DNA from 4 places in the Pantoea sp. X-Soil-TKNS-1280 genome. Region 3 is predicted to be linked to each of the others. Evidence: riboswitches for the same ligand, from Rfam matches in the RefSeq annotation. Region 3 holds a riboswitch; each other region holds the start of a gene.
The links. A riboswitch is a leader RNA that binds a small molecule or an ion and turns the genes downstream of it on or off. The one in region 3 is predicted to bind thiamine pyrophosphate.
Positions count from the first base shown of each region.

Region 1 (3,206 bases), on a different replicon from region 3:
GCCGGCTTTAATCACGGCGACATAAATGCGGAGGTCGTCTATCTGCATATTGTCCACTTATTGGTGACGGTCATTGTCAATGCAACACATTGTTGGGCGATTCAGTTTACGTATACTGAGTCACATCAGGAAGCAATATTGTCTTCCGCCAACAAATTTGAGGAGCAGATCATGATTGAACAAAGACTGTCAGCCCAGCGCGGCCTCGGTGACCACGGCTGGTTGAACTCACGCCACACGTTTTCTTTTGCCAACTACTGGGATCCGAAACAAACCGGTTTCTCCGATTTGCTGGTGATTAACGATGACCGTGTTGCGCCGGGACGGGGTTTTGGTGCCCACCCGCACAGCAACATGGAAATCATCTCCTATGTGCTGGAAGGTGCGCTGGAGCATAAAGATTCCATGGGCACCGGTTCGGTGATTGTCCCCGGTGATGTGCAGCTGATGAGTGCCGGTAGCGGCGTAACGCACAGCGAGTTTAACCACTCGAAAGCGGACAACGTCCACTTCCTGCAAATCTGGATCGTTCCGGCAGAACGCGGCACGCAGCCAGGTTACCAGCAGGTATCGGTGGCGGAAAACGACAAACGTGGTCAGCTGCGTCTGATTGTTTCCCCGCAGGGTGATGAAGGTTCACTGAGCGTGCGTCAGGACATCCGTATCTATGCCGGATTGTTTACCGGTGCAGAACAGCAGACCTTTACGCTGGATGCCGATCGCTACGCCTACATCCATGTGGCACGCGGCAGCATTGAGGTGAACGGTGTGGTGTTCAACGAAGGTGACGGTGCGCGTGTGCGTAACGAAACCGCGCTGCAATTCGCCAACGGTAAAGACGCGGAAGTGCTGTTGTTTGACCTGCGTCCGCTGGAAGTGAATCACCCACAGCGTTAAGCAGAGAAGGGGAGGCCTGAGTGCCTCCCTTTAGTGGTAGCAGCAAACCCATTACCATCCCCGCGACTTCCTGCCCTTTCACGGGCGTAAGACACACCACAAAATAATCACGCCAAATACGCACACCAGGATGGCGGAAATCACTGAATCAGCACACATAATTTTCCTGCCAGACGTTGTTTCTATTAATCCAGATCTTGAGAGCATACCAGGCAATCGTGGAGAAAAGCGCATGATGCTGAAACAGGAGATTTTGAAAGGTTAGGCTTTGTTGCGGTGCTGATGCTTGACGAAGTCAGACGACTACAATACAAATAGACGCGTCGGGGGAGTCTCGCCAGAGAGACTGAGAGGCTAAAAGCGCATTGCGCGGCTTAGCGACCCTTTGAACCTGACCCAGTTGATACTGGCGTAGGAAGACTGACAACCTGCATCGCAGGCTGTCTGGCAGCGGGGCGTTTTCGTGCAACGTATGCTATTTCCCTTCTCCTGTATCCGGGTCTCAGTGCAATGACTGAGAGGCCGATATGCAATTTCCTGTTTCTTTTCCAGAATGTCCGTTATGAGTCGCTGGTCGGTGATTGGCGGCGGTGTGACGGGCCTGTGCGTGGCTACCCTGTTAGCGGAACGCGGTGAGCAGATCGAAGTGATTGTCGATGCAAGCCGTACTCCGGCATCCTGGTTCGCGGGCGGTATGCTTGCGCCCTGGTGTGAAGCCGAAAGTGCGCCGCGTGCGGTGATTGATCTTGGTCAGCATGCCGCCGCGTGGTGGCAGCAACGGGTCAGCAGCGTCGAACATCAGGGTACGCTGGTGGTGGCACCCATGCGTGATAGCCAGGAGCTGAACCGTTTTGCCCGCATGACGGAACAGCATCAATGGGTGGACCCGGCCGCAGTGGAACCGGCACTGGCCGGTCGTTTCGCGCGGGGTTTATTTTTCTCCCAGGAAGCCCATCTTGATCCGCGTCTGGCGCTGGCTGAGATGCGTGAAAAATTACAGCAGCGTGGGGTGACGTTTCACAGCGGCAAAGCCTCCGGGCAAGTGATTGATTGCCGAGGCATCCACGCTGCCTCTGAGCTGCCGCGTCTGCGCGCGGTACGCGGTGAAATGCTGATTTTGCACAGCGATGAGGTGCAGTTCTCACGCCCGATTCGTCTGCTGCATCCGCGTTTTCCCTGCTATCTGGTGCCCCGCCGTGGCGGCCATTTTATGCTCGGTGCCACTATGGTGGAGAGCCATGATGCCAGCGCCATCAGCGCACGTGCCATGATGGAACTCCTCAGTGCGGCTTATACCCTTCATCCGGCGTTAGCCGAAGCCCGCATTATCGAAAACGCCAGCGGTCTGCGCCCGGCGTATCCGGCCAACCTGCCGGAAATCCACTATCAAAATGACACTTTTTATCTGAACGGCATGTATCGCCATGGTTTCCTGCTGGCACCGCTGATGGCGGAACAGCTGATGCAGCGTCTGTCTGAGGAACATCGTTATGAAAATTCAGCTTAATGGTCGCCAGGTGCTGACTGCCGCCAGCACCCTGAGCGAGTTGCTACGTGAGCAGCACATTGATGCTGCCTGCGTCGCCACGGCGTTTAACGGCATGTTTGTGCCCAGAACACAGTACGACAGCCAGCTGCTGGAAGAAGGATGTCAGCTGGAAGTGTTATCACCGATGCAGGGAGGCTAAATCATGTTTTACGACTTTGAACCACAATCACGTTTTTTACTGGGCACGGCAGGTTATCCCTCCCCGGCGATTCTGCAACAGGCGATTGTCGCCTCGGGCAGTGAAATCATCACCGTCAGCCTGCGGCGTGAAGGCGTCGCCGGTGCGGCATTTCGTGAATTGCTGGCGCAGCTGGATAGGCGCGTGCTGCCGAATACCGCCGGTTGCCATACGGTGCAGGAGGCGGTGACCACCGCGCATATGGCGCGGGAATTATTTAACACGCCGTGGATCAAGCTGGAGGTGATCGGCCATGCCGATACGCTGCAACCGGATCCTTTTGCGCTGGTAGAAGCGGCGCGCATTCTGTGCGCCGAGGGTTTCCAGGTCTTCCCCTATACCACGGAAGACCTGATTGTCGGCGAAAAACTGCTGGAAGCAGGCTGCGAAGTGCTGATGCCGTGGGGCGCGCCTATCGGTTCCGGTCAGGGGCTGCGCAATATTGATGGTTTGCGGGCGATGCGTGCCTGGTTTACCGACATCCCGCTGATTATTGACGCGGGCATTGGTGCACCATCACAGGCAGCGCAGGCGATGGAGCTGGGTTTTGATGCCGTTTTGCTGAATACCGCGGTGGCAAAA
Region 1 covers NZ_AP035963.1:488,803-492,008, reverse strand. Annotated here, with positions in the region: gene AC6I8X_RS22240 (LysR family transcriptional regulator) at 1-48, opposite strand, end outside; gene AC6I8X_RS22235 (pirin family protein) at 172-897, shown strand; TPP riboswitch at 1,213-1,332, shown strand; gene AC6I8X_RS22230 (FAD-dependent oxidoreductase) at 1,460-2,404, shown strand; gene thiS (sulfur carrier protein ThiS) at 2,388-2,585, shown strand; gene AC6I8X_RS22220 (thiazole synthase) at 2,589-3,206, shown strand, end outside.
Region 1: another riboswitch for thiamine pyrophosphate. It lies ahead of AC6I8X_RS22230 (FAD-dependent oxidoreductase); the one in region 3 lies ahead of thiM (hydroxyethylthiazole kinase).

Region 2 (3,206 bases), 1.8 Mb from region 3:
CCTTCACCGGTTTCAAAATACAGGCCCAGCCCCATCGCATCGGGGATGGTGAGGATATCGCTGAAGAGGATGGCCGCATCCAGCGCGTAACGACGCAGCGGTTGCAACGTGACTTCGCACGCCAGCTCAGCATTTTTACACAGCGACATAAAATCACCGGCCTCGGCACGAGTGGCTTTATATTCCGGCAGATAACGCCCGGCTTGTCGCATCATCCATACCGGGGTGATATCCACCGGCTGACGTAACAGGGCACGCAGATAACGATCGTTCTTCAGTTCACTCATAATTGGCTCTCTCACTTGCAGGGCGCCAGTGTAGCATTTTCACATCGCGCTGGCGCGACACTGGGCAACGGTATCTTCAATCAAACGTCGCGCAACGGTGCCGGGCGGGGGTAATAATGGCAGGGCATCGTAGCGGAACCAGCCCGCATCCAGCAGCTCTTTGCCGTCATGTTGCAAATCACCGCCGTCATATTCCGCCATATACGCCATCATCAGCGAATGGGGGAACGGCCACGGTTGTGAGGTCACATAACGCACGTTTTTCACCCGTACATTACTTTCTTCCATCACTTCACGCGCCACCGCCTGTTCGAGGGTTTCGCCCACTTCGACAAATCCGGCCAGCACGGTATAAACGTTGTTGCGATGCTTCGCATGGTTTGCCAGCAAAATCTCATCACCACGGCGGATGGCGACAATGATGCAGGGAGCGATTTGCGGGTAATAGCGCTCGCGACAATGGCCGCACAGGCAGGCGAATTCACGTTTGCTTAAATGCATCTCGTGGCCGCAATAGCCGCACCAGCGGTGGGAACGATAGAACTCCGCCAGTTGTACGCCGCGCCCGGCAAGCTGGAACAGGCCAACGTCCTCATCAATCAGCTGGCGTACTGACCCCATGTTGTCGGGTCGTGATTCACGCACCAGCCAGACATTTTCGCCCTGCCATTCGCCAATCACCATACCGCTGCTGCCTGCCAGGCCAAATTGTTGCGCCGTGCCATGCGGCAACTCCCCCTGCGGCAGCCAAAGTTTTTGTTCATGGCTGACAATCCACCAGCCAGCGTCTACGCTTGAGATCTCACGTTGCATTTAAATCGTCATCCTTAGCGTCTATTCGCAGAATGAACAACTATAACCCACATGGAGCCTCGTATGCTTACTCAGTTAGATGACCTGACCGAGCGTGTAGGCAGCGGCAACGAATTAGTCGATTCATGGCTACACGCGCGTCGTCAGTTACTGGTGACCTATTATCAGTTGGTTGGCATGACGCCGAAGAAGGATGCGCTGAGCGCACTGGATGAGCAGGCGCTGGATGCCTTTTGCCACAATCTGGTGGATTATCTCTCCGCCGGTCATTTCAGCGTGTATGAACATATTATCAGCGAGATGCAGGGCGATAGCCCGATGATTGCTGCTGCGCAGCTTTACCCGTCGCTGGAAGCCAATACCGAACGGATGATGCAGTTGTATGATGGCCATCTGCAACAAGCCATCACCGATGACAACTGCACCACCTTCCAGCAGGCGTTATCTGAAGTGGGCGAAGTGCTGGAGTCGCGTTTTACGCTGGAAGACAAGCTGGTGCGTCTGGCGTGGGATAATCAGCTGGCGCACCCACGGGTGGCGAATGAGAGTCCTGTCGCCCGCCCGGCTTAAATCGCCCATTTGTAAAAAACTTGTTATTCGCAAAAAGCCCTTCTATGCTACAGGGGCTTTTTGTTTTGTGGTTTGAGCGCAAAACACCATCTTGTCGGAGTGCCCATAGGGCTGAGACCGTTAATTCGGGATCCGCGGAACCTGATCAGGTTAGTACCTGCGAAGGGAACAAGAGTAAACATCATCAGTACGATGCGTGCATCGTTTCTGTTACTCCTTCCGGACTCCGGACAAGCAACTTCCATCATTTACAGGAAAATTGCTATGTCTGTTGCAAAAACTTCTCGTCGTGAACAACGCGCCCAGGCGCAGGAATTTATCGATTCTCTGCAAGGTACCGCCTTTCCCAATTCAACGCGCATCTGGCTTACCGGCAGCCGTGAAGACATTCGCGTGCCGATGCGTGAGATCCAGCTCAGTCCCACGCTGACCGGCGGCAGCAAAGAAAACCCGCAGTACGAACCGAATGAACCGGTGCCGGTGTATGACACCGCCGGAGCCTATGGCGACCCGTCTGCAACCATTGATGTACACCAGGGACTGGCAAAACTTCGTGCGGGCTGGATTGCTGAGCGTGGCGACAGTGAAACCATCAACCAACTCAGTTCCAGCTATACCCAGCAACGGCTGGCGGATGAAGGGCTGGATCATCTGCGTTTTGAACATTTACCCCAACCGCGCCGTGCCAAAGCAGGTCGTTGCGTTACTCAGCTGCACTATGCACGCCAGGGCATGATTACCCCGGAAATGGAGTTTATCGCGTTGCGCGAAAACATGGGGCGCGAGCGCATCCGTGGTGAAGTGCTGCTGCAACAACATCCGGGGCACAGTTTTGGTGCGCATCTGCCTGCCAATATCACCGCCGAGTTTGTGCGTCAGGAAGTTGCCGCCGGGCGAGCCATCATTCCCTCCAATATCAATCATCCCGAATCCGAACCGATGATCATTGGCCGTAACTTTCTGGTGAAGGTGAATGCCAATATCGGTAACTCGGCCGTCAGCTCCTCAATTGAAGAGGAGGTGGAGAAGCTGGTGTGGTCAACCCGCTGGGGTGCCGATACCGTGATGGACCTTTCCACCGGCCGCTATATCCATGAAACGCGTGAATGGATTCTGCGCAACAGCCCGGTGCCGATTGGCACTGTACCGATTTATCAGGCGCTGGAGAAAGTGAACGGCGTGGCGGAGGATCTGAACTGGGAAATTTTCCGCGATACGTTGCTGGAACAGGCTGAACAGGGCGTAGACTACTTCACCATCCACGCTGGCGTGCTGCTGCGTTATGTCCCGATGACGGCAAAACGCCTGACCGGTATTGTGTCACGCGGCGGTTCGATTATGGCGAAGTGGTGTCTGTCGCATCACCAGGAGAGTTTCCTGTATCTGCACTTCCGCGAGATTTGTGAGATCTGTGCCGCCTACGATGTTGCGCTGTCGCTCGGCGATGGCCTGCGCCCGGGTTCGATTCAGGATGCCAACGATGAAGCGCAATTTGCTGAGCTACACACCCTGGGCGAGCTGACGAAAATCGCCTGG
Region 2 covers NZ_AP035962.1:288,917-292,122, reverse strand. Annotated here, with positions in the region: gene hemE (uroporphyrinogen decarboxylase) at 1-287, opposite strand, end outside; gene nudC (NAD(+) diphosphatase) at 327-1,100, opposite strand; gene rsd (sigma D regulator) at 1,164-1,670, shown strand; TPP riboswitch at 1,756-1,855, shown strand; gene thiC (phosphomethylpyrimidine synthase ThiC) at 1,935-3,206, shown strand, end outside.
Region 2: another riboswitch for thiamine pyrophosphate. It lies ahead of thiC (phosphomethylpyrimidine synthase ThiC); the one in region 3 lies ahead of thiM (hydroxyethylthiazole kinase).

Region 3 (3,206 bases):
GTTAATTCCAGCGCACCGAAAGCGGAGAGATCGAGACCAATAAAATTCGCCAGATAGCCGGAAGAGAAGTCCAGGCTGGCATTGGCAGAAGCATGGTGCAGGTTGGCATCATACTGGCCGTACTTGCCATGCTGCGGATCCATCTCTTTACGATCGCGCTGGCGTTGCCAGTAGAAGAGCGAACCGGTAAGAGAGGCGTCATCAACAAAGCCTGCCGCCAGTGCGGGTGTGCAGGGAATCAATGCCGTAACAGTCAGGATGGAAGCAATAGCAGCAGCCAGTGGCGTGCGAAGAGTCCGGTTCATGGTAAATCCTCCGTGATAATTCCTTTGGTGATGATGTTTGGTGAAACTGTTACCTCATGTAACAAGTGGTGTGATGTTATTTTTCGCGACGCGAATTATCAATAGCATTTTTTGCAAATTATGACGTGGCACGCAAAACACAGGATCTCAGGTTTAGACAGGATGGTTGATGTTATCTATATGATATTTAATTAAATTAAGATGTTTCAGGTCAGGGGGAGGATGTTCTTATCGTGAGGAATCCCTGCATGAAACCAGCAGGCGGGCGAGGGTAATGACATTGCGAAACAGGACAGGCTAAAAGGTGACGGGCGAAGTGTATTCTTTACAAAGCAGGGAGTTCATGAATCCAAAGATAAAAATTTTCTTATCGATGATAATTACGGCTTGTTGTACTTTGGTGTAGTTTCTATACCTTGATCTTGATGAGGATTTTGCCTAGGATTTTCGCCGATAGCCAGCACACTTCTGGCTGCTGATCTGAAGGGGGCGTTATGCCACTTAATTTAACCTCAGGAGCTGTAAAATGACTGATGCTTTGAAGAAAAGACAACCTGAAGACAAACGCGTTATTCGTCTCAGTGAAACCTGGGAAGTCGAATATTGGACTAAAACCCTGGATGTTTCTGTCGCACAATTACGAACCGCAGTCGCAAACGTGGGTAAGGATACGCAGAAAGTTAAGCAATATCTCGGTAAGTAGGTGTCCATTCAGCCTGGAAACCCCGCTCTGCGGGGTTTTTTATGCGGATTTTCTGTCCATATGAGGGGCTAATCTGAGGTTTACAGCAATGGCTAAGTCACTTATGATCATGGCTCACATCGCAGAAATTGCTGTGTAATATATTTATATATATCAATGACTCGGGGTGCCCTCCTAAACGGGGCTGAGATAAACCCGCTGACCTGATCTGGATAATGCCAGCGTAGGGAAGTCAGATGCCTGACCGCATTCGCCTTCTTGATCGCCGGTTGGGAGCCTTATGAAACAGCCTGACCTTCTCTCCACAGCGCAACTCGCGCAATCTCTTCAGTTACTCCGTCAGCATATGCCGCTGGTGCATTGCATGACCAATGACGTTGTACAAACCTTTACCGCGAATGTCCTGCTGGCGCTACGCGCTTCACCTGCCATGGTGATCGATGCTGATGAAGCCGCACAGTTCAGTGGTTTCGCCGATGCGTTGCTGATCAATGTTGGTACCCTGACACGCGATCGTCGTGATGCGATGCAGGCAGCCGTCTCCGCAGCCAACCGGGCGGGGACGCCCTGGACGCTCGATCCGGTAGCGGTCGGCGCGTTAACGTTTCGCACCGAATTTTGTCAGCAGCTGCTAAGCCAGCAACCCGCGGCTATTCGTGGCAATGCCTCAGAAATCCTGGCGCTGGCGAATCAGGCGGCAGGCGGGCGTGGTGTGGATAGCCTGCATCAGGCCGACGCGGCAATCAGTGCCGCACAGCAACTGGCGCGTGATTATCACAGCATCGTCGCGGTCACTGGCGAAGTGGATTATGTTACTGACGGTCACAACATCCTGGCAATTCCCGGCGGCAGCCCATTAATGACGCGGGTGGTGGGCACCGGTTGCGCACTATCGGCAGTGGTGGCGGGCTTTGCCAGCCTGCCGGGTGAGCGCCTGCAACATGTGGCTGCCGCCTGTCGCGTGATGTCGCTGGCGGGGGAAAGGGCTGCGCGTCAGGTGCAGGGACCAGGGAGCTTTGTGGCCGCCTTCCTCGATGAACTGTGGACGCTGGAGGTGACGCCATGAAGCGCATCAATGCATTAACCATTGCGGGCACCGATCCGAGCGGTGGCGCGGGAATTCAGGCCGATCTTAAAGCCTTTTCGGCACTCGGCGCTTACGGCACCAGCGTGATCACCGCTCTGGTGGCGCAGAATACCTGTGGCGTGCAATCGGTGTATCGCATCGATCCGGAATTTGTCGGTGCACAACTGGATTCGGTACTCGATGATGTGCGTATTGACAGCGCTAAAATCGGCATGCTGGCGGAAACGGCGGTAGTGGAAATCGTCGCTGCGAAGCTGAAGCGTGCCAGCCTGTCGTTTGTGGTGCTGGATACGGTGATGATTGCCAAAAGCGGCGACGCGTTGTTGTCACCTGATGCCATCGACAGTATCCGTGAACTGCTACTGCCGCAGGTTTCCCTGATTACGCCAAATTTACCGGAAGCGGCGGCGTTGCTTGGACGGAGCATGGCGCAGGATGAAGCCACCATGCTCCAGCAGGGCGATGCGTTGCTCGATCTCGGGTGTGAAGCGGTACTGATGAAGGGAGGACATCTGAGTGATGCGGAAAGCCCGGACTGGCTGATCACTCGCAGCGGACGCCAGCGCTTTACCGCACCTCGCGTCAATACCCGCAACACGCATGGCACCGGCTGTTCGTTGTCAGCGGCGCTGGCGGCACTGCGTCCACGGCATGACAGTTGGTCAGCCACGGTGGCGGAAGCCAAAGCGTGGCTGCAACAGGCGCTGTTGCAGGCGGATTCGCTAGAGGTCGGCAAAGGTATTGGGCCGGTGCACCATTTCCATCGCTGGTGGTAGGGCGTAACGCCGGATTGCCGTTTTTTGCCTGCGCATCTGTCTGAAAAATGGAGTCAGCAATTTGCCAGCCTGGCGGATTTGGGTCCAGGCTGTTGGGGGCGAATCGGCAGGTGTCGGTTCCAATCCAGCCATTTATTCAGGAGTCAGCATGACGGACATCGTTCAGTTATTGGGCAAAGAAGCGGACAGTCTTCTTCAACATCGCTGCATGACCATTCCAGCGGAAAGCCTTTATTTACCGGGCGCGGATTATGTTGATCGCGTAATGACGGACAACAATCGTTCTCCAGTCGTGTTACGTAATATGCAAACCTTGTACAACACTGGCCGACTGG
Region 3 covers NZ_AP035962.1:2,838,532-2,841,737, reverse strand. Annotated here, with positions in the region: gene chiP (chitoporin ChiP) at 1-305, opposite strand, end outside; gene AC6I8X_RS13165 (DUF3606 domain-containing protein) at 832-1,008, shown strand; TPP riboswitch at 1,161-1,255, shown strand; gene thiM (hydroxyethylthiazole kinase) at 1,289-2,074, shown strand; gene thiD (bifunctional hydroxymethylpyrimidine kinase/phosphomethylpyrimidine kinase) at 2,071-2,871, shown strand; gene fbaB (class I fructose-bisphosphate aldolase) at 3,020-3,206, shown strand, end outside.

Region 4 (3,206 bases), 2.0 Mb from region 3:
AGCACGATGCCTGGCATTGCCAGAATCAGCATGCCGCTGAGTTCCATCGCCTGTGCCGCCACGATGTTGTGGCGCAAACGCAGCTCACGGCTGCTCCACAACAGCATCACTGTCAGGATGACGCACAACACGCCAGCACCGATGGCAATACGCAATGAAGTAAAGGTGGCCTGCCATAAGGCCGGTTGCTGCATCGCTCCGGTCACGCCGCCGCGCAGACCATCAGCCACCACCGCCAGCAGCGGGGGGAGCAATAGCAGCAGGGCCAGACCAATTAACAGGCTGTCGCTGATACGGGCGCGCCAGCTATCAGCGGGATCGCGCCAGCCGCGTATTTGCTGATGACCTGCGGGAATTGCTTTGCTGAAACGCTGACTCAGCAACACCAGCAGCAGGCAGCAACCGAGCTGAAGCAGTGCCAGCAGCGCCGCGCGTCCGGGGTCGTAGTCAAAATTCAGCGCCTGATAAATCGCCAGCTCCAGCGTGGTCGCCTGTGGGCCGCCGCCCAGCGCCAGCACGGTGGCAAAACTGGCAAAGCACAGCATAAAAATCAGGGCGGCAGTGGGGAAAATTTGCCGCCGCAGCCACGGCCACTCCAGCAGACGAAACAGATTCCAGCCGCGCAGACCGAGTTGCGCCGCCAGCTGGCGTTGTTCGCCGGGAATACTTTCCAGCGCCTGCAACAACATACGCGTCGCCAGCGGCAGATTGAAGAACACGTGCGCCAGCAGAATACCTTGCAAGCCATAGGGCGAGAAATGCCAGGGGATCCCCAGCGCTGCGCACAGTTGCGCCAGCCAGCCGCTGCGGCCATAGACGCTCAGCAGGCCAAACACCGCCACCAACACCGGCAGCACCAGCGTCATGGCGCACAGACGTAGCAACAGTTCACGACCAGGAAAGCGCCGCCGATACAGGGCGCGCGCCAGTGGGATGGCCGGAAGGACCGAAAACAACGCTGACAGCAGCGCCTGCCAAAAGGAGAAAGCCAGCACATGATGCAGATAGTCATCGCTGAGCAGGGCGCGCCAGTCGCCGATGGGCGCTGACATCAGCAGCGCGCCAAATGCCAGCAGCGCCACGGCACACAGCAGCAGCGCAGTGAAACTGCCGGGCAACAGCCAGCCGGGGATTAACGGCTGACGGCGCGTTGCCATGCACTGATCCACGCTTTGCTGTGGTCGGCAACTTCCGCCGGGCTATATTGCAGCGCCGTTTGCGGCACGTTGAGTGTTTGATAACCGGCAGGCAGATCGCTCTTGATCACCGGATACATCCAGTTGCCGGTCGGGATGGTCTGCTGGAAGGCCGGGGACACCATAAACTGCATGAATTCCTGCGCCAGTTGCGGTTGTTTGCTGCTGGCCAGCTGCGCCGCCACTTCAACCTGCAAGTAATGGCCTTCGCTAAACGGCGCAGCAGCGTAATTTTCTTTCTTCTCTTCAATGATGTGATAAGCCGGGGAGGTGGTGTAACTCAGCACCAGATCGCCTTCACCCTTCAGGAACAACCCATAGGCTTCACTCCAGCCTTTGGTGACGGTGACGGTTTTCTGTGCCAGCTTCTGCCAGGCATCCGGCGCTTTGTCGCCATAGACTTTCTGCATCCACAGCAACAGGCCGAGGCCTGGGGTGCTGGTGCGCGGATCTTCATAGATAACGCGCCATTTTTCCGGGCTTTCGACCAGTTCCTTCAGGCTTTTCGGTGGGTTTTTCAGTTTGTTTTTATCGTAGACGAAGGCGAAGTAACCGTAGTCGAACGGGATAAAGGTGTCGTTATGCCAGCCACCAGGCAGCTGGAGCGCGTGGGTATCTACCTGGCTTTTGGCAAACAGCCCGGTTTTTTCTGCGGCCTGCACCAGGTTGTTATCCAGCCCCAGCACGATATCCGCTTTGCTGTTTTTACCTTCCATCCGCACGCGGTTGAGCAGCGAGACGCCATCTTCCAGCGCCACGTATTTCAGCTCGCAGCCGCACTGGGCTTCAAAGGCTTTTTTCACCGCCGGGCCAGGGCCCCAGTCAGCAGAGAATGAATCGTAGGTGTAGACGGTCAGTACCGGTTTGGCAGCCAGCACCGGGGCAGAAACCAGCAACAGCACAGGCAGAACTTTGTTTAACACTTTGCGCTCCTTGAGGAGAAGATAAGGTTGAGTCGCAAAGGATCTGAGCGGTGAGGCATCTCAAATCCCTACGCCGGTATTAACCGGATCAGGTTCGACGGGTCTCTCTCAGCCTCTGTAATGCAGGGCACCCCGTTGAGAACGGCACATTCTAGACATTTCCGGGGCAGGGCGAAAGGATCACAGTTCCGGCGGGGCAAACCAGGCGGATTTGAAGTCAAACCAGCCGAGCGTATTCATGCGCACGCCACGCATACTGCGCTGCCCTTCCAGCAACAACCAGTGGTGAAACAACGGGTGCAGATAGTCACTATCCACCAGTTGCTTACTCCATTCTGCGAGCGGCAGCGTTTTTTCGCGCCAGTGGGTGGCAGCATTTTCCCAGTCAATCGGGATACACTGCTGCATCAGCGGCAATTCGTACAGCTGAGCGAACAGCGAGTAGTCGAGCGGCAGGGTGAAGTTGACGCTGCCGAGCCAGATGTCGCTCTCGCCTTCGCCGTTAAACCATGCTTCGTAGCTCAGCTCACGGGTAATCAGCTCCACACCCTGTTGCGCCAGCAGTGGGCGTAGTGCATTGGCGATACCTTCGTGTTCCACATGGTGGCTATACCAGCTGATGGTGAGCTGCTTCAGGTTGTCCGGCTTGCTGACCGCCGTCAGATCGCGGCGATGATGCCAGCGCGGTAATAAACCATAAGCCGGGAACCAGTAGCGCTGATAACCGATACCCGCATTATTCAGCAGGGCGATAGGATTGAGCAGGTAGCTGACCCAGCGGCGGAAATGTGCATCCCGGCCTTGTTCCGAACGCCGGTCATACAGCAGAAAATAGCAGCCTTCTTCCAGACGACTTTCCTCCGATTTTTCATCGGCGGTTTCGCCTTGTAACTTCACCCCGGCATACACCAGCTCATCACTGATCTCCGGCAGTACCCAGATGGAGACATCATCAATTAACGCGCGATAACCGAAGTAGTCGTCAAAGGCGGCGATCTTCAGCTGACTCTGTTGGTTGCGCACCACGCTGTAGGGACCGGTGCCGATCGGCTGGCGCGCGAAACCGCGCAGGGTCTGCCATTCACGC
Region 4 covers NZ_AP035962.1:798,641-801,846, forward strand. Annotated here, with positions in the region: gene thiP (thiamine/thiamine pyrophosphate ABC transporter permease ThiP) at 1-1,157, opposite strand, end outside; gene thiB (thiamine ABC transporter substrate binding subunit) at 1,133-2,119, opposite strand; TPP riboswitch at 2,167-2,264, opposite strand; gene sgrR (HTH-type transcriptional regulator SgrR) at 2,300-3,206, opposite strand, start outside.
Region 4: another riboswitch for thiamine pyrophosphate. It lies ahead of thiB (thiamine ABC transporter substrate binding subunit); the one in region 3 lies ahead of thiM (hydroxyethylthiazole kinase).